3 regions of the Pedobacter sp. GR22-10 genome follow, and region 2 is predicted to be linked to each of the others. Evidence: riboswitches for the same ligand, from Rfam matches in the RefSeq annotation. Region 2 holds a riboswitch; each other region holds the start of a gene.
What was found. Region 2 has a riboswitch for cobalamin ahead of OQX64_RS05870 (TonB-dependent receptor plug domain-containing protein). Riboswitches for the same ligand answer to the same signal wherever they lie in the genome.
Positions count from the first base shown of each region.

Region 1: another riboswitch for cobalamin. It lies ahead of metE (5-methyltetrahydropteroyltriglutamate--homocysteine S-methyltransferase); the one in region 2 lies ahead of OQX64_RS05870 (TonB-dependent receptor plug domain-containing protein).
Region 3: another riboswitch for cobalamin. It lies ahead of OQX64_RS12950 (epoxyqueuosine reductase QueH); the one in region 2 lies ahead of OQX64_RS05870 (TonB-dependent receptor plug domain-containing protein).

Region 1 is NZ_JAPIVR010000003.1:555,688-560,557, forward strand. Features, by position in the region: gene metE (5-methyltetrahydropteroyltriglutamate--homocysteine S-methyltransferase) at 1-2,133, opposite strand, end outside; cobalamin riboswitch at 2,333-2,537, opposite strand; gene OQX64_RS15150 (M14 metallopeptidase family protein) at 2,756-4,870, shown strand, end outside.
Region 2 is NZ_JAPIVR010000001.1:1,376,345-1,381,214, forward strand. Features, by position in the region: gene OQX64_RS05860 (transglycosylase domain-containing protein) at 1-717, opposite strand, end outside; gene OQX64_RS05865 (polyphosphate kinase 2 family protein) at 861-1,739, shown strand; cobalamin riboswitch at 1,813-2,003, shown strand; gene OQX64_RS05870 (TonB-dependent receptor plug domain-containing protein) at 2,100-3,977, shown strand; gene OQX64_RS05875 (DUF6580 family putative transport protein) at 4,017-4,607, shown strand; gene OQX64_RS05880 (ABC transporter substrate-binding protein) at 4,748-4,870, shown strand, end outside.
Region 3 is NZ_JAPIVR010000003.1:73,618-78,487, forward strand. Features, by position in the region: gene OQX64_RS12940 (bile acid:sodium symporter family protein) at 1-486, shown strand, start outside; gene OQX64_RS12945 (alkene reductase) at 483-1,565, shown strand; cobalamin riboswitch at 1,617-1,806, shown strand; gene OQX64_RS12950 (epoxyqueuosine reductase QueH) at 1,993-2,640, shown strand; gene OQX64_RS12955 (hypothetical protein) at 2,735-3,589, shown strand; gene OQX64_RS12960 (acyl-CoA thioesterase) at 3,691-3,993, shown strand; gene OQX64_RS12965 (Lrp/AsnC family transcriptional regulator) at 3,983-4,444, opposite strand; gene OQX64_RS12970 (MarR family winged helix-turn-helix transcriptional regulator) at 4,732-4,870, opposite strand, start outside.

The DNA.
Region 1 (4,870 bases), on a different contig from region 2:
TACGCGTGGAGAGTGAATATCATAAACTCCTGGGCCAATTTCATTCGGATATTTAAAGGTGGCAAAAGCATCTAAAAGCTCCATTTGGGATCTCGAAGTTTCAATAGTAATTACATCAGCATCCATATCTGCTATGTTTTGAATAATATCGTTAAATTCAGAGTAACACATGTGTGTATGAATTTGTGTTTCATCCTTAACACCGCTTGCAGAAATTTTAAAGGCATTTACAGCCCAGTTCAAATAAGTCTGCCAGTCTTTCTTCCTTAAAGGTAAACCTTCCCTGATAGCGGGCTCGTCAATCTGAATAATTTTAATTCCCGCATTTTCCAGGTCGACAACCTCATCCCTGATGGCCAATGCAATTTGCGTACAGGTTTCTGACCGTGGCTGATCATTACGCACAAAGGACCATTGTAAAATAGTTACTGGTCCGGTTAACATCCCTTTCATGTATTTGGATGTTAAAGATTGTGCATACGATGTCCATTTCACTGTCATAGGCTTCGGGCGTGAAATATCACCATATATGATGGGCGGTTTTACGCAACGGGAGCCATAGCTTTGTACCCAGCCATTTTTCGAAAAGGCAAAACCTTCCAGCTGCTCGCCAAAATATTCAACCATATCATTGCGTTCAAATTCACCATGTACCAGAACATCAAGGTCTATTTCCTCCTGCCATTTTACTGCCTTTGCAGTTTCTTCGGCTATAAGTGTATTGTATTCATCTTCCGTAAAAGTTCCATTTTTAAACTTAGCCCTCCAGCTTCTTACTTCTGCTGTTTGCGGAAATGAACCAATTGTTGTTGTAGAATACTTTGGTAAATTAAGTTGTTGCTGCTTAATTTTTCTCAGAGAAAAATGACTTTTACGTTCTGAATCTTCAGCCTTTAAATTGGCTACGCGTTCTTTTACTATAGGATTGTGGATAGAGGTAGATGTTTTTCTGTTGTTTAAAGCCTTTTTGTTTTCCTCTAGTTTTTGCAGGGTAGATGCAGGGCCTTCGTTCAAGATCAGCTTTTTCAGGGTTACAATTTCGGTTACTTTCTGTTTAGCAAAAGCCAGCCATTGTTTTACCTCAGCAGTCAGATTTTCTTCATTGGTTTCGTTTTCTAAGTTAACAGGCGAATGGATTAAAGAGCAAGATGGTGCAATCCAAACACGTTCTGTACCTAGTTTTTCTACAGCCTGATTAATCGTAGCGATGGAATGTTCGAAATCATTTTTCCAGATGTTTCTACCATCTACAACACCTAAAGAAAGGATGGTATTTTCTTTAAGTTGAGGCAATACATCAGCCAATTGATTTTCAGCCCTTACCAAATCTATGTGTAAAACATTTACCGGAAGTGATGTGGTTAACGCCAGGTTATTACCAAGACCTTCAAAGTATGTTGCAAGAACCAGCTTGATTCTTGGAAAGGCTTTCCGAATTTCCTTATAGGCATATTCATATGCTTTCTGTTCCTTTTCTGATAAATCTAAAGCCAGAAAAGGTTCATCAAATTGAATATATTCAACATCCAAAGCATCCAAACGGGCTAAAATTTCCAGATAAACAGGAAGCAGGTTTTTAATTAAATCAATCTTTTCGAAACCACTTTCTTTTTCTTTACCCAACAAAAGGTAAGTAACCGGGCCAATTAAAACCGGTTTTGTGATGATCCCCAGTTGCTTGGCCTCATAAAATTCATCAATTATTTTGGTGGAGAAAAGTTTGAAAGGTTGTTCTTTATGAAATTCAGGAACAATATAATGGTAGTTGGTGTCGAACCATTTGGTCATTTCCATAGCAACCACATCCAGCCCATCTTTCTGATAGCCCCTGGCCATGGCGAAATAGAGATCCAGCTCAGTGTTTCCCTTTTTTAAAATCAGTTCGTTATACCTTTTCGGAATGGCACCAAAAGTTAACGAATGATCCAGCACATGATCATAGAAAGAGAAATCATTCGAAGGAATGAGGTTAATTCCGGTTTCCTGCTGAAGTTTCCAGTTCTCGTGGCGGATATTTTTTCCCACCTGAAGTACATTTTTGTAGCCCGTTTTACCTGCCCAGTAATTTTCGCAGATTTTCTTTAATTCGCGGTAGCTACCAATTCGCGGATAGCCTAGATTTTGCGTTAGCATTTCTTTTAAAGATTAAGTAAATAAATCGTTTAAAAGCCCTCAAGCAATATTCTATAATGATTTCTGTAAAAAATGAAAAGGAAAGGCAGGGGCATATAAAACCCACTCATCAGCCAAAAGCTTAAAGCAAATTTTAATAAAATGGTTAATTTTATTGTGAACCTATCAGACCTGACCTGTTGCTTTTTTACGCGAAAGCACCGTCAATTTGATATCTGGCAGGTCTCCTGACTTATTCCCGGTTTTATCGCCTTCCCATCCCGAAAAACAGAACAGTGGCATTATTGATAAAACCGTTGTCTTTATTTTAAAAGACAGAATTTACAGTTGCGCGACAGCTCGTGATTTGCACACGATTCCCTTTTAATCTACAGCTAAGTAAAACCAATATCGGTTGATGAAAAATAAAGTTAAGAACTTACATCAATACAAATGTATTTATTAACACGCAGTAATTGTAACAGGAAACAAATTTTATTCTGTTTTCAAAATATAAAAGTCAAAAAAACTTAGCTATTTTTTGGTAAAAGATGTCGTGTAACAAATTTACGGCACTCTGTTTTTACATTCTTTTCGCTATTATATTTGAGCATCCAACAAACCAACCTCAACTATGATTAAAATGCAATTTAGAAAGCTATTCCTGGCTTTTCTAATCGTAAACGGCAGTGCTTTTGCGCAGGAAGTACCTTCTCCAAAATCACATTTTGGCTTTGATATCGGCGATAATTACCAGTTGGCTACCTATACGCAAACCGAGGCTTACTTTAAAAAATTAGCCGAAACATCTAAGCGTGTGAAACTGGTTGATATTGGCAAAACTGAAGAGGGAAGAAATCAGTATATGCTGATTGTTTCTTCACCTGAAAATCTTCAAAAGCTGGATCGTTACAAAGAAATTTCGCAACAGCTTGCCCATGCAGAAATTACAACTGAGCAGGCAAAAGTACTATCTCAGGAAGGAAAGGCAGTGGTTTGGATTGATGGTGGTTTACATGCAACTGAAACCGTTGGTGCACATCAGTTGATTCAAACTGCTTATGAATTTGCTTCTAAAACGGATCCTGAAACCATTAAAATTCTTGAAAATGTAATTATTTTATTTACCCATGCCAATCCTGATGGGCAGGAATTGGTGAGTAACTGGTACATGCGTGAAAAAGATCCTGCAAAGAGAGTGTTATCCGGTTTACCTGTTCTTTATGAAAAATATGCCGGGCACGATAATAACCGGGATTTTTTTATGCTGAATTTAAAGGAAAGTCAGAATATCGGGCGACAACTTTTTGTGGAATGGATCCCTCAGATTATGTATAATCATCATCAGGCAGGCCCTGCCGGAACTGTTGTCGCTGGGCCACCCTATCGCGATCCTTTCAACTATGTTTTCGATGCCACACTCTTAACCAGTTTAGATGCGGTTGGGGCGGCCATGCATACCAGATTAAATGTAGAAGGAAAGCCTGGTTATACACAACGTGGAGGTTCAGTGTTTTCAACCTGGTATAATGGTGGGTTGAGGACAACCACTTATTTTCATAATATGGTTGGTTTACTGACGGAGATTGTTGGTAGCCCGACACCATCAGAAATCCCATTAGTACCTTCCAGGTTATTGCCAAACAGTGATTCACCTAATCCGGTTACTCCCCGGAAATGGTTTTTTAAAAACTCCATTGACTATTCTGTTTCTCTAAATTACGCTGTATTAAATTATGCGCAGCGACATGCAGACGAATTGCTTTTTAATATTTATCAAATGGGCAGAAATTCAATTGAAAAAGGTAAGAGGGATACCTGGTCTTTTTCACCTAAAAAGATTGAAGCCATTAATGCGGCAGCAAAAAAAGGCGGATCGAATACTGCAGATGGCGGTGATTATGATTTCGGCTCCAGACAAATGATGAGTGTAAAATATTTTGATACCGTGATGAAGGCACCGGCAAACAGAGATGCAAGAGGTTATATCCTATCTGCTGATCAGGCTGATTTTAATACGGCGATCAAATTTTTGAATGCGCTGATAAGAACAGGAATTATTGTGCACAAAGCAACTGCTCCATTTACTGTTGCCGGGAAAAAATATCCTACCGGGAGTTATGTGGTTAAAACTGACCAGGCTTTTAGGCCACATGTATTAGATATGTTTGAGCCACAAGATCACCCGAATGATTTCAAATATGAAGGTGGTGCCCCTATACCACCCTATGATGCTGCCGGATGGACATTGGCTTATTTAATGGACGTAAAATTCGACCGTATCCAGGATGATTTTAGCGGACCATTTGAAAAAAATCCATATGGTAAGTTACTGGTTCCTGAAAATAAGCTCACTGGAAAAAGTTATATATTAAGTGCTGCACAAAATGATTCTTATACCGCTGTTAATGATCTATTGAAAAATAAAATAGAGGTTTACCGTTCGAAGGAAAACGGAGATTTTTATGTTTCTTCTGCCGGAAAATCTGTTTTGGAAAAGGCGAATGTGAAATTAAAATCTGCGACCATTCCAAAAGATAAAACGAAAATTTCTGCTTCAAGAATTGCCTTATGGGATAATTATGGTGGATCAATGGCATCCGGTTGGATGCGTTTTATTATGGAGCAGTATCATTACCATGCTACCGTTATTTATCCGCAGGATATTGATGCAGGAAGTTTAAAATCTAAATATGATGTAATTATTTTCGTTGGTGGCGCAATTCCGGCACTACAGGGTGGTGGCTTCGGCTCAAGA
Region 2 (4,870 bases):
CACTACATTTCTCCGTTCCAGTGCCCGTTCCGGATTTTTAGTTGGGTTATACATGGTGGTCCCCTTCAGCATGCCCACCAGCATGGCTGCATCCGTAACCCCCAGGTCTTTGGCATCCTTATCAAAATAGATCCTGCTGGCAGTTTTAATGCCATAAGCATTGTTACCGAACGAAACCGTATTCAGATACATGGTGATGATATCATTTTTAGAGTAATTCGATTCAATCTTAACGGCAGTCATCCATTCTTTCAATTTAAAGATCACGGTCCGGACAACCGGGACTTTTGCAAGCAGCCCCTGCGATTTATTGTACCTGGTGCGGTAAAGATTTTTTGCCAGCTGCTGGGTGATGGTACTGGCACCACCTTTTTCGCCTAAGCCGATCACCGCACGGCCAACCGCCTGTGCATCTACCCCCCAATGCTTATAAAAGCGAACATCTTCCGTGGCCACCAGGGCATTAATCACACTGGGTGCTATTTCATTGAAATTGACCGGTGTCCGGTTTTCTTTAAAGTACCTGCCGATGAGTTTACCATCTGCGGTATACAGTTCAGATCCTACACGCAGGGTAGGCATTTTTATATCCTTTGTACTTGGAGAATAACCAAATAGCCATAAAAAATTAAGTTGAAGCGCAGAAAAGAAAATTATTATAAAGAATACAAATATTGCAGAATAACGTAAGTACTTGTTTTTTATCTCTTTAAACATATTGGCTAAGATGGTATTTGATAAATGCTATGGGCGTTAAATATAAAAAACTCTATATGCAAATTAACGTTTTTAATTTACTTATTTTTTAGTTCTATATTTAAAAAAATGGATACACTGAATTATCTTAAACATACATAAGAATGAAAAACGAATTTAAAGCGCTAATTGTACAGGGAGATAAAAAATTTTCTTTAAAGAAGGTAGAAACCGATTATACAGGCACATTTAATAAAGAAAAGGCAAAAGATGAACTGGTTAAAACTAAAATTGAAATCAGCCACCTGCAGGAAAAACTGTATGCAGCCGGCACACACTCCGTTTTAATCATTTTTCAGGCCATGGATGCGGCAGGAAAAGACAGTGCCATTGCACATGTCATGAGCGGGCTAAATCCTCAGGGCTGCCAGGTATTTAGTTTCAAAGTACCTACCGCTAAAGAATATGAGCATGACTTTTTATGGCGGCATTACCTGGCTTTGCCAGAAAGGGGTAGGATTGGGATCCATAACCGCTCTCATTACGAAAATGTACTGGCTTGTAAAGTCCATCCGGAGTATATCCTGAATGAGAAAATCCCTGGCATGGAAGAGGTGAAAAAAGTAAATAAAGACTTCTGGAAAAAACGTTATGAAAGTATCCGTAATTTCGAGTCACACCTTTGTGCTAACGGAACAGTCATCTTGAAATTTTTCTTAAACGTAGGTAAAGCCGAGCAGAAACAACGCTTCCTCGAAAGGATCGAAGATCCGACTAAGAACTGGAAATTTTCATCCGGCGATATTAAAGAAAGAGGGCACTGGGATGATTACATGTCTGCTTACCAGGAAGCTATTAATGAAACCAGTACGGAAAGTGCGCCCTGGCATATTATTCCGGCTGATAAAAAATGGTTTGCCCGCTTAGCCATCAGCGAAATCATTTTAGACAAGCTGAAAAAACTGAACCTTGATTTACCAACAGTAAGCGAAGAAGAAAAAGCTAAATTAGCTGAAACGAAATCGATTTTAATGGCCGAATAGTGAACTAACCATTGAACACTTATAAGAATTAATCAGCCTCAATTTTACTGTTTTACGAATAGCTTTATTTTACTACTTTTGCAGCGCTTTTGGTTTCCGGCGTTTTGTGCCGGAATTAAAAGGGAATGCAGTGTAATTCTGCAACTGTCCCGCAGCTGTAAGCTCTGTAACGGTTTTTAATTCTATGCCACTGTTTTTAACTGAATGGGAAGGCTAAATAACCGGGAGTAAGTCAGAAGACCTGCCACAAGTATATAATTTCATAGCTTTCGGGGATTGAAGCTAGGATTGGAGTACTTAACGGTTTCGTATTTTCATTTCCTTTTCTATCTGTTGGCTGTGGGCAAAACTCACAATCAAATGAACAAAACAAAATTTTTAATTGCGGCAGGCATTGGCCTTGTGCAATTTGGTATTGGCCAAGCCAATGCCCAGGACACCTTAAAACTAAAGGATGTGGTTATTTCTGCAACTAAAAACGATCAGAAACAATCACAAACAGGTAAAGTGGTCAGCATTATCAGTCGCGAAACTTTAGACCGCAGCAATGGAAAATCACTCCCTGAATTAATCAGCGAACAGGCAGGTATCATTGTAGCCGGTTCAGGAAGTAACCCGGGATTAAACAAATCGGTATTTTTCAGAGGGGCAGGAAGTGCCTATGCGGTGGTGCTGATTGATGGTATCGTGCAGAATGATCCTTCAGGAAACGGCGGTGCCTTTGATTTACGTTTATTTTCCATTGATCAGATCGATCATATTGAAATTTTAAGAGGTGGCCAGTCTACAATTTATGGTTCTGACGCCATTGCCGGAGTCATCAATATTGTAACTAAAAAGGGTGGCCCCAAAGGGAATACGGTTTATGGCGTAGCCAGTGCCGGAAGTTATGAAACCTATAAAGGAACGATTGGTTTAAACGGTGCCGTTGACGGGTTTACTTATAATGTAAATTATACACACCAAAAAAGTGATGGCATCTCAGAAGCGGCTACCCCTGCAGGAAACAATACTGAATTTGACAAGGATGGTTATAAAACGGATGGTGTAAGTGCCAATTTCGGAATACAGCTGGATAAACACTTCTCCGTTAATCCTTTTATACGTTATTACAGAGGAAATTACAAAATTGACGAGGGTGCTTTTGCTGACGGATTAGCCGCAAATAACACCACCCTTAAAAACTTCAGCGGCGGACTGAATACCAAATACGATTTTGGCTCCGGTAAAATTAACCTGAACTACAGCTATCAGAACACCTCCAATAATACTTTAAGCAGCTTTAGTGGGTTTCCTTACACCAGCATGGGTTCCGGCAGTATCAGCCTGATTGATTTATTTTACAACCAGAAGCTGGGTGAGAAATTAAATCTGTTGGCCGGAATCGAAAACAGGGAAATGCATTTAACTTCTGGTGCCAACCGCCCTGAAACTAACATTTTTGCCGCGTATGGCTCTTTATTTTTACATGATTTGAGTGTTTTTAACCTGGAAGTTGGCGGACGCTACAATAAACATGAACAATATGGCGAAAACTATACCTATACCATTACCCCGAGCATCAACATCATCAAAGAAATTAAATTATTCGGAACCGTTTCAACAGCATTTAAAATTCCAACGCTTAATATGCTGTTCGGGCAGTATAGCGCAAATTTAGACCTGAAACCTGAAAAATCACAGAATTACGAAGCAGGCGCAAACTTCAGCTTTGCAGATGATCAATTTTCTTTACGTGTAGCTGGCTTTAAAAGAGACTTAACTGATGCCATTATTTATACGCCTGCTCAATACATCAACCAGGAAAGTCAAAAGGTTAAAGGTTTTGAAATTGAACCAGCCGTGAAGGTCTGGAAACTTGACATCAATGGTTATTATTCCTATGTAGAGGGGAACGAGTTCAATAGCATTAACAGCAAAGTTGAAGACTTCTTGTTCAGAAGACCTAAACATACTTTTGGGCTAACAACAGGCATTCAGGCCACTTCAAACCTGTATGTAAATGCTAACTTCAGGTATTTTGGCACCCGTACCGATGGAAATTTCGCCACCTATGCGGTAGAGCATTTACCGGGTTATAAATTACTGAGTGCTTATGCTGAATATGCCTTAGCCAAAAGAAGGGTGAAAATTTTCTTTGATGCCAAAAACATCTTAAACGAAAAATACAATGAAATTATCGGTTATAACACCTTAGGTTTCAACTTTAATACCGGGGTAACTTTTAATATCCGGTAAGAAAATATAACTTTGTATTGTTAATTTACCATAAACGAAATGTCTAACTTAAAATTTAATCCCCGCAACGTTATCCTATTGCTCATGATATTGGTCATTACGGCCTTGCGTTTGCTGATCACCTTTAATTCTGACGCACTTCAGTTTGCCAACTTCTCTTCTATAGGCGCTGTGGCTTTGTTTGGCGGTGCGTACTTTAAAGACCATGTAAAAGCATTTGCATTTCCATTGCTGAGTTTATTTTTAAGTGATTTCATTTTGGCGAATACGATTTTTAAACAATACAGTAATGGATTTCTTTACGAAGGTTGGTACTGGACGTACATTGCCTTCGCTTTAATGGTATTGGTTGGCCGTGTATTATTACGTAAAATAAATGCGGTATCCTTACTAGGTTCTACTCTTGCCATTACTTTAATTCACTGGATCGTCACCGATTTTGGTGTTTGGTTTAAAAACCCATCCTATACACAAGATGTTGCCGGTTTTTGGTTATGCTTAGAAAGAGCCATTCCTTTCGAAATCAGGTTTTTAGAAGGTACATTAATCTATGGCGTGCTTCTTTTTGGTGCCTATGAAATATTAAAATCAAAATTCCCGGTATTAAGATTACAAACGCAAAAGTTATAATTAAACCTATTTTTATTGATAAATCCTCTTTTGATTCCGGTCAGAAGAGGATTTTTTTTATCTTTACTTTTCGCTTTTTGAATTTTGATCAACTGTAAAAAGCAATTCCATCATCATCCTAACGCTAAACATACTGCACCATGAAAGTTGTTTCTTTTTTACCTGCTGCCACTAAAATGATTTATGATATGGGTTTACAGGAGTATCTTTACGGCGTCACCTTCGAGTGTCCGAAAGAAGCTGCTGATCAGCCCAAAATTGTG
Region 3 (4,870 bases), on a different contig from region 2:
CTGTTACCGGTCATCATCGGCATCAGCCTCAACGCCCGTTTTGGCGCCATTGCCGAGAAGTATAAAAAACAGCTCAAATATTTCGATCAGGCGGTTATCCTCACCATCATTTATACCTCGTTCTGTAAGTCATTCTCCGAGCATCTTTTTGATGGCTTCAGCGCCCTTGAACTTGCCGGACTTGCAGCGGCGATGATGGCCCTGTTTTTTGCGGTGTTCTTTTGCGTTGGACTGCTCAGCCGCTTGTTTGGCTTTTCGGCTGAAGACCGCATCACGGTTTTGTTCTGCGGATCCAAAAAATCACTGGTTCACGGCACGGTCATGTCAAAAGTGCTTTTTCAGCACAGTACCATCACCGGCATCATATTGTTGCCGCTCATGCTTTATCATGCCCTTCAGCTGATTGCTGCCAGTATCATCGCCCAGGGGATGGCTAGGCGAAAAGAGGCATCATCTCCAATACAGGGGATAAAAACAGCTACATGAAACTTTTAGAAAAAACACAACTGGGTAATGCCAGCTTAAAAAATAGAATGGCCATGGCAGCGATGACCAGGGGTCGTACCGACAGCAATGGCCTGGTGGGTGATATAACAGCAGAATACTATGCCCAGCGGGCAAGTGCAGGTCTGCTCTTTACCGAGTCCATCAGGATCAGTGAAGCGGCCACCGGCAGTCCGCTCACGCCAGGTATTTTCACCAAAGAGCAAATAGCAGCATGGAAGAAGGTAACCACTGCGGTACATGATAGCGGTGGCGTTATTGTAGCCCAGCTTTGGCACACCGGCCGTATTGGGCATTCTATAGACAGGAATGGCAAGCTCCCTATTGCGCCATCACCCCTGCCCATCCGGGGGATGCGGCATTATACCTCCCAAGGCATGAAAGATTTTGAGATCCCCCGGGAAATGTCTACCATGGAGATCATGCAGACGATAAAAGACTTTGGCCAGGCCGCAAGAAATGCTATGGTGGCAGGCTTTGACGGAGTCCAGCTCCACGCGGCCAATGGCTATCTGCCCAGCCAGTTCCTGGCTGAAAGTGCCAACCGGAGGACGGACAATTATGGCGGCAGTATCCCTAATAATACCCGCTTCACAGTGGAGGTGATGCAGGAATTGATCAGTGTAGCAGGAGGTGAAAAAGTGGGCATTAAAATATCCCCATTCCATCCCTATGGCGATATCATATTGGAGGACCCCGTAGCTAGCTATACCCACCTGATCGAAGAACTGAACAAACTGGATTTTGCCTATGTGGAACTCATGCGGCGCAGCCCACATTTCCCTTCACCTGAACATTATGTCTGTGAAGACGAGATTGCGTTCTTTGGCAGGAAGATCCGCCAGAGGGTTATTGCAAATGGAGGCTATGATAGGGATTCCGCCGAATCTGAACTTGAAAAAGGTATTGCGGCACTTGTTTCCTTTGGGAACTTGTACATCGCCAACCCCGACCTGCCCGAGCGCTTTGAAAAAAATGCCGCGCTAGGCAAGCCAGACAGGGCAACCATGTTCGGGGGCGGGGAACAGGGGTATATTGATTATCCATTTTGGAACGGATAAAAATTAGGTCTATAATTCTTGATTTTTTTTACCTTACGTCGCTGTTCTTTGCATAACATCAATCGGAAAGGTTTTGCTTAACTGCAGATTAATAGGGAATCGTGTGCAAATCACGAGCTGTCGCGCAACTGTAAGTAACAAACAAGGTTTTCATCAGGCATATCCACTGTTCTAATATGAATAGGAAGGGTGATGAGAACTGTTACAAGCCAGGAGACCTGCCTGTTCCGAATGGACGATGCTTTCGCGGTCTGAAGCTTTTGGTCTGAAAGGTGGTTGTTTCCTATGGGACATTTCCCTGTGTGAGCCGTGTGGCCCTGCCTTTTCCTATTTTCCCAAGATCTTCTCTCCAGCGGCATTGCGTTAATAAGTCGGCCGGCAACTGTAAATAAACTTTTGGACCCTTTGGTCAAAAAAAACGTTTGAAATGAGCTTTAAAAGAGAAAAATTGGAACTACCGAATGGCGGAAAAAAACTGCTGCTGCATTCCTGCTGCGCACCCTGTTCGGGAGAGGTGATGGAGGCCATCATTGCATCCGAAATAGATTTCAGTATCTTCTTCCACAATCCCAACATCCACCCAAAAAAAGAGTACGAACTGCGCAAGCAAGAGAATATCCGCTTTGCGAAGAAGCACAATATCCCCTTCATCGATGCGGACTATGACGTGGACAACTGGTTTGAAAGAGCAAAGGGGATGGACATGGAACCTGAACGCGGGATACGCTGCACGATGTGCTTTGACATGCGCTTTGAGCGCACGGCCCTTTACGCCTTTGAAAACGGCTTTGATGTGATCTCAAGTTCGCTGGGCATATCGCGCTGGAAAAACATGGAGCAGATCAACGGTTCGGGCATCAGGGCGGCAGGCCACTATGAAGGTATCACTTATTGGACCTATAACTGGCGCAAGGCAGGGGGATCCTTACGCATGCTGGAAATCAGCAAGGCTGAGGAATTCTATATGCAGGAATACTGCGGATGTGCGTATTCGCTCAGGGACACCAACAAATGGAGGTTGGAGAACGGAAGGGAAAAGATAAAGCTGGGCGAAAAATACTATGGTAGAGACTAGCGTCTGTGCCGTCCAAAAGGAGGATGTCCGCGAAAAACTGGCAAGCTTTGGTCAGGACAATCCGAAGCTGCCCCCTATTTTCCATTTGGAGCGGATGGATTATTTTTCATCCCTTGTGGCTGATATTGCCAATTCCTTTGTCGGCATTTTTGAAATCGGGCGCAGTACCCCCCCCTGGAAGAAGGGAAGCCCGGACATTGCCGGCTTTGATCCCCTTGCCCTTGCTTTTGCCCACAACCTTCGCAGGGATACTGGAGAAGCTTGTTGGCTGCTATTCCTATCAAGCTATTTCGGAAGGCATCCGAAGCATCACTGGGACCTTCTGGAAAAGGTCTATCTCGGTCCTGGAATGGGCGACGGATGGACATGGGAAAATGCCAGTGCGGATCCTGTTGCCTTTGCAGGTTGGCTAGTGGAAAATCAGCCTGAACTATCGCGGCATGGGAACATGGGCAGGGCACACAAATACGTTTCCTTTGGAAGCTATAAAGCGATGAAAACGGCCGGCGATATCCAGACCTATATCTCTTGGGTAATAAATGCGGGAGGCCACCGGGAACTTTTCCCTGCAAGTGCACTATCAGAAGGCGGATCACCTTCACATATTTTTGATAGGCTGTACGCCGCCATGAACATGCAGCTGCGCTGTAAAAAGGCCATTACCTTTAATTACCTCTCGCTTTTGGGCATACTTGGACTGGCAGGGATAGAGCCGGCAAGGCCATACCTCAGCGACCATCTCCCTTCAAAGCTGGGTGCAAATTGGCTGTTCGGTGGGAACGCTGTACCAAAGCGCCGGGCAAATGAACTCGAACCGATCGTAACGACTCTTGCCCACTACCTGGAACTACCTTTCATCATTCCTGTGCTCCACCAGGCCTTCGCACAGATTGCCGCGGGTAGTCATGCTGAGGCTATTCAGCGGTTCAGGTGGCGACACAACAGATGACCATCAAAAAACAGATGATGAACATAGCAGAAAAAACTGAACAGTCCGAAACCCATGTGTTCAAAGTGGTGTTTCCCGAGACCACCAACCACCACAACACGATGTTCGGCGGAAGGGTTTTGATGATGATGACCGAAACCGCTTTCATCACAGCAACACGTTTCAGCAGGCGTAATTTTGTACTGGTGAGCAGCGGAAAGATCGATTTTGCAAAACCCATTCCGGCCGGCACGCTCGTAGAGCTGGTAGGCAGGGTTACCCGTGTGGGCCATACCAGCCTGGAGGTGACCGTTTCGGTATACCTGGAAAAGATGGGAGAAGAATACCGTGAAAAGGTGGTGAGCGGGGCCTTTACGCTGGTGGCCATCGGAAGCGACGGCCGCCCCGTGGCGGTTATATACTGATGTTGTGCGTGTTCTTGATCTCGGCCATGACGAAGGTACTGTGCGTACTTCCGATACTATCTACTGAGCCGAGCTTGTTGAAAACGAAATCCTGATAATGCTTCATGTCCCTGGCATAGACCTTCAGAATGAAATCGTAGTCGCCGGAGATGTTGTAGCATTCCACCACCTCATCGATTTTCAGGATGTCGCTCACAAAATTGTGGCCGATCTTTTTGTCATGCTGCTTGAGCCGGATGTTGCAGAAAACGATAAACCCGTGATCAAACTTCTCTGCGTCAAGGATAGCGATGTATTTTTTGATGTACCCACTGTTCTCCAGCCTTCTTACTCGCTCGAATACGGGCGAGGCGGAAAGGTTGACCAGTTTGGCCAGTTCCTTGGTCGTATGTTTTGAGTTGGCTGCCAGCAGTTTCAGCAGGGCGAGGTCGATTTCATCGAGGTTGTTCATGGGTTAATTTTTCTTTGGCCATCCAAAGATATAGGTTAAAATCAGAAAAATATATCGAAAATATGGATATTTTCAGATGCATCAACTGATAATAAACTGATGGAAAGTCATATCAACTTTACCAGCTAACATAAAGCGATCTCGTTTATTTGATGAATACATTCATATATTTCATCAGAATAACCCGATCCGTAATTTATGCTTCCGCTGCATGCGTTTTAAAAGATATTTTATACAAACTGGAAAAATATCCCGATTGAATTGAACCACTTGCCCTACAGACCATTTCACATTTCTTTATTATTCTGCTCAATAAGGTTTGCCACATTTGAATTAAAGGTTTTTAGGTTTGCTCCGAGGCCGACAAAAAATTCCAGATCGGCAGTTTCTACACTGATAATGGCTTTTTGCAGGATCGTCTCCCCG